Regions from separate parts of the Cellulosimicrobium sp. NPDC030954 genome, predicted to be linked through region 1. Evidence: riboswitches for the same ligand, from Rfam matches in the RefSeq annotation. Region 1 holds a riboswitch; the other holds the start of a gene.
The links. Region 1 has a riboswitch for FMN ahead of ribD (bifunctional diaminohydroxyphosphoribosylaminopyrimidine deaminase/5-amino-6-(5-phosphoribosylamino)uracil reductase RibD). Riboswitches for the same ligand answer to the same signal wherever they lie in the genome.
Positions count from the first base shown of each region.

Region 2: another riboswitch for FMN. It lies ahead of pnuC (nicotinamide riboside transporter PnuC); the one in region 1 lies ahead of ribD (bifunctional diaminohydroxyphosphoribosylaminopyrimidine deaminase/5-amino-6-(5-phosphoribosylamino)uracil reductase RibD).

Region 1 is NZ_JBVIFN010000004.1:143,739-146,181, forward strand. It holds gene ACZ402_RS10440 (GNAT family N-acetyltransferase) at 1-121, opposite strand, end outside; gene rpe (ribulose-phosphate 3-epimerase) at 174-842, shown strand; FMN riboswitch at 1,060-1,183, shown strand; gene ribD (bifunctional diaminohydroxyphosphoribosylaminopyrimidine deaminase/5-amino-6-(5-phosphoribosylamino)uracil reductase RibD) at 1,342-2,443, shown strand, end outside.
Region 2 is NZ_JBVIFN010000005.1:324,608-327,050, reverse strand. It holds gene ACZ402_RS12925 (TetR/AcrR family transcriptional regulator) at 1-732, shown strand, start outside; FMN riboswitch at 895-1,018, shown strand; gene pnuC (nicotinamide riboside transporter PnuC) at 1,171-1,866, shown strand; gene ACZ402_RS12915 (hypothetical protein) at 1,898-2,443, opposite strand, start outside.

The DNA of each region.
Region 1 (2,443 bases):
TCGCGGCGACGCGGCCGAGGTCGGCCCGCGTGGCGGCGCGCACCCGGACGTCCGCGGGGACCCGTGCCGGCCCTGTCGGCGCAGGTGGGCGTCGGGTCCCGGGGGAGGGGAGGCTGCTCACGGGACGAGCCTACGGGCGTCGGGGGCGGACGGAGGCACCCTAGGCTGGAGCCATGGCAGCCCTCATCGCACCGAGCATCCTGTCCGCCGACTTCGCGAACCTCGAGCGTGACCTGAACGCCATCTCGACGGCGGACTACGCGCACGTCGACGTCATGGACAACCACTTCGTGCCGAACCTCACGCTCGGGCTGCCGGTGTTCGAGCGCCTGGCGCAGGTGTCGCCGGTCCCGATCGACGCGCACCTCATGATCGAGGACCCGGACCGCTGGGCGCCGGCGTACGCGGAGGCCGGGGCCGCGTCCGTCACGTTCCACGCCGAGGCCGCTGCCGCCCCTGTGCGGCTCGCACGCGAGCTCCGGCGCCTCGGGTCCCGTGCAGGCCTCGCGCTGCGCCCTGCGACGCCCGTGGAGCCCTTCCTGGACCTCCTGGCGGAGGTCGACATGATCCTCGTCATGACGGTCGAGCCGGGCTTCGGCGGGCAGTCGTTCATCGACGGGACGCTCCCGAAGATCCGGCGGGCCCGCGAGGCCGTGAGCGAGTCGGGGCTGGACGTGTGGATCCAGGTCGACGGGGGAGTGTCGCGCTCGACCATCGAGCGGGCGGCCGACGCGGGGGCGAACGTCTTCGTCGCCGGGTCGGCCGTGTACGGGGCGGAGAGCGTGCCGGGAGAGATCCAGGCGCTGCGCGAGCTGGCGGAGGCGTCGGCGCACGCCCACTGACGAACGGAGGGGGAGCCCGCACGAGCCCGGGCTCCCCCTTCTCGTTCGGATAGAAATAGTGTGCCAAGCAGCCATCACCACCCCACCCCACCGAGATCCCTCACCACCAAGCACGGAGGGGAGGGGGTTGCCGGGTTCACGTCCGCTCGGCAGGCGGACGGGCCGGCCCCGGGGAATGCGCGAGTAGCATGCTCGGTTGGAAGCAGCAGTACGCACGAACGTGCTCCGGGGTCGGTGCAATTCCGAGCCGGCGGTGACAGTCCGCGACCCGCGCCCACGCGCGGTTGACCTGGTGGAACTCCAGGACCGACGGTGACAGTCCGGATGGGAGGAAGCACGTGCGGCGCGGCCACGCCCAAAGCGTGGTGCTCCGGCGACCCGTCGGAGCACCCGTCCGTGACGGCGACGGCCTCGCCGTGGTGAGCGACGCCGTCGGGCCGGTCCAGGCCTGACCCCGCCGCCCCCCTCACCCCGGAGCACGCGTGCCGGGAGGAGGACGATGGGCGAGCACCCCAGGACCCTGACGATCGACGCCGCGATGACGCGCGCGCTCGAGCTCGCGGGACACGGACCCGCGCACGGACCCAACCCCCGGGTCGGCTGCGTCCTGCTGGGGCCCGCCCCGCACGGCCGTGCCCTGCCCGACGGCGCCGCGCCCGGCTCGCTGGACCCGCACCCACGGCCTGTCCTCGCCGAGGGTTACCACCAGGGTGCGGGGACGCCGCACGCCGAGGCCGCCGCCCTCGCGGACGCGCGGGCGCGCGGCGTCGACGTCACCGGCGCGACCGCCGTCGTGACGCTCGAGCCGTGCGCCCACACCGGCCGCACGGGGCCGTGCGCGGACGCGCTCGTCGCTGCGGGAGTCGCGGAGGTCGTGCACGCCGTCGACGACCCGAACCCCGTGGCGACGGGTGGTGCGCACCGCCTGCGCGCGGCCGGGGTGCGCGTCGTGCGCGGCCTGCGCTCCGCCGAGGGCGAGGAGCTTCTCCGGGTGTGGCTGACGTCCGTGCGGCGCGGGGCCCCGTACGTGACGCTCAAGACGGCGACGACGCTCGACGGGTACGTCGCGGCCGAGGACGGCACGAGCCGCTGGATCACCGGGCCGGCCGCCCGCGAGCACGCGCACCGCGTGCGCGCCGAGGTCGACGCGATCCTCGTCGGCACGGGCACGCTCCTCACGGACGACCCGGCGCTCACCGCACGGGTGCGCACGCACGCCGCGAGCGCCGAGAGCCTCGCGGCGCACCAGCCCCTGCGGGTCGTCGTCGGGCTGCGGGGGATCCCGCCGACGGCGCGCGTGCGCGGGGAGGGCGGCGAGCTGCTGCACCTGCTGACGCGCGACGTCGGGCAGGTGCTGGAACGGCTCGGGGAGCGCGAGGTGCGGCACGTCCTCGTGGAGGGCGGTCCGACGCTCGCGACGGCGTTCCTCGTGGCGGGCGTGGTGGACGAGCTGCACGCGTACGTGGCCCCGGTGCTGCTGGGGAGCGGTCGGCGGGCCGTGGACGGGCTGGGCGTGGCGACGATCGCCGACGCGCACCGGTTCCGCACGGTCGAGGTGAGGCGGGTCGGGGACGACGCGCTGGTGGTGTCCAGGAAGAGCA
Region 2 (2,443 bases), on a different contig from region 1:
GTCGACGCAGCGATCGAGCTCTTCACCCGCAAGGGGTACGAGCAGACGACCGTCGAGGAGATCGCCGACGCCGCCCAGGTCAGCCGCGCCACCTTCTTCCGCCGCTACGGCTCCAAGGAGGACGTGGTCTTCGCGGACCACGAGCTCCTGCTCGACGAGGTCGTCGTCATGCTGGCCGCGACCCGGCCCGTGCCCGACGCCGACGGCCGGCTCACGCCGGACCCCGCCGTCGACCCGTACGTCGAGGTCTGCCGCGCGGCGCGGCTCGTGTTCGACCACCACGTCGGGCAGCGGGAGACTTCGCTCGCGCGGTGGCAGCTCCTCCAGCAGGTGCCGGCGCTGCGCGACCGCGAGCTCGTCACGACGCACCGCTACGAGCGGGCGTTCACCGCGTACCTGCGCGACGCGCTCCCGCCCGACGAGCGCCGCTCCACCGCGTCCATCGCGTTCGCCGCGTCGGTCGTCGCCGTGCACAACGCGCTCCTGCGCCGGTGGCTGCGCTCCCCCGACCAGGACCTGCGCCCCCAGCTCGAGGAGGCGTTCGCGGACCTGCGCCGCGCCGCCGTCGGCCGGTACGCGGCACCCGACGACGCCGCACCGACCGACGGGCGCGGCCCCGGGGACGGCACGCCCTCCGGGCGACGCGTCGTCGTCACGGTGGTCGACGCCGGGACGGACGCGCAGGGCGTCGCGGACGACGTCGCCCGCGCCGTCCGCGACGCCCTCACCTGACCGGTGCTGGCCCCGAGATAGCGACGTCCCGCCGAGATAGCGACGCACGACCTCCTGGGACCGCGGATCGCCGCCGGGCGTCGCTATCTCGCGAGAGGTGCGCACGCACGGTGGCGGGGAATGCGCCGGTAGCATCGGCGGTTGCAGAACGCAGTACGCACGAACGTGCTCCGGGGTCGGTGCAATTCCGAGCCGGCGGTGACAGTCCGCGACCCGCGCCCACGCGCGGTTGACCTGGTGGAACTCCAGGACCGACGGTGACAGTCCGGATGGGAGGAAGCACGTGCGGCGCGGCCGTCCTCGGCCGGGCTCTCACGAGCCCGCGCGACGGGGCGCGGCCTCGCCGTGGTGAGCGACGCCGTCGGGCCGCCCTGGGCGCCCGGCCCGCCGCCCGCCCTCACCCCGGAGCCACCGTGCCCGGGAGGACGAGGACATCCGATGGACCTGATCCACGCGCTGTTCGACGCGCAGCTGACGATCGGCGACCAGCACCTGCTGTGGCGCGAGATCGTGGGCAACGGGTTCGGCCTGGCGTCGGCGCTGGGCGGCATGCGGCGCAAGGTGTGGGCGTGGCCGGTGGGCATCGTCGGCAACCTGCTGCTGCTCACGGTGTTCCTCGGCGCGGTGTTCGCGACCCCCAACCCCGTGAACCTGCTCGGCCAGGCCGGGCGGCAGGTCATGTTCGTCGTCGTGTCGGTGTACGGGTGGGTGCAGTGGCGCCGGACCCAGGCCCGGCTCGGCGAGACCGACGCGGACAGCCACGGCGTCGCCGTCGTGCCGCGCTGGGCGTCGTGGCGTCAGCGCGCGTTCCTCGTCGTCGCGCTCGTCGGCGGGACGGCGCTGCTCACGCCCCTGTTCCGGGCGCTCGAGTCGTACGAGCCCGTCTGGGCCGACGCGTGGATCTTCATGGGCTCGCTGCTCGCGACGTACGGCATGGCCAAGGGCTGGGTCGAGTTCTGGCTGATCTGGGTCGCGGTGGACGTCGTGGGCGTGCCGCTGCTGATCTCGGCCGGGTTCTACGCGTCCGCGTTCATGTACGTGTTCTACGGCGCGTTCACGCTCGTCGGGTTCTTCGTGTGGTGGCGCGTCAACCGGCGCGCGACGGCTGAGGCGGCGGCGGGCGCGCCCGCCTGACCTGGGTGCCTGCGGCCGGGGCAGCCGCGGGTCAGTCCTCGAACAGCATCCGGTCCGACGGCGCGGTGCGGCTCGCGCGCAGCGCCGGGTCCGTGCACAGCGCCTCGACGAGCTCCTCGCTCCCGCCCACGTAGGTCGCGGCGGCGTCGATCTCGGTCCCGACGAACCACGACCTGTCCTCGGGCCACCACAGGTTGGGCGGCTGCTCGTGGTCGCGGAAGACGCCGACGTCGGCGAGGGTCCCCGTCCACAGGTGGTACTCGCGGTGCGGGAGCAGGAGCATCGGCGCGGCCGGGCGCTCGACGAGCGTCGGCGCGAGCTGCTCCCACGCCTCGGCGACCGCGCGCTCGATCTCCGCTGCGGTCGGCCGCGGCTCGTCCTCGGGCCACCCGACCAGCGGCGCTGCGCCCGAGCTCGCGCGCGGGTCCGTGCCGTGGTCGTAGAGGAACGCGTGGCCCGTCCACAGCGCGAGGTGCACGGGCTGGTCCCCGGTGAAGGCCGCGAGCGCCGCGGCCAGGGCGTCGGTCCGCGTCGCGAGCGTGTCGTCGTCGTCCCAGCCCGGGTGCGGGACGCACGC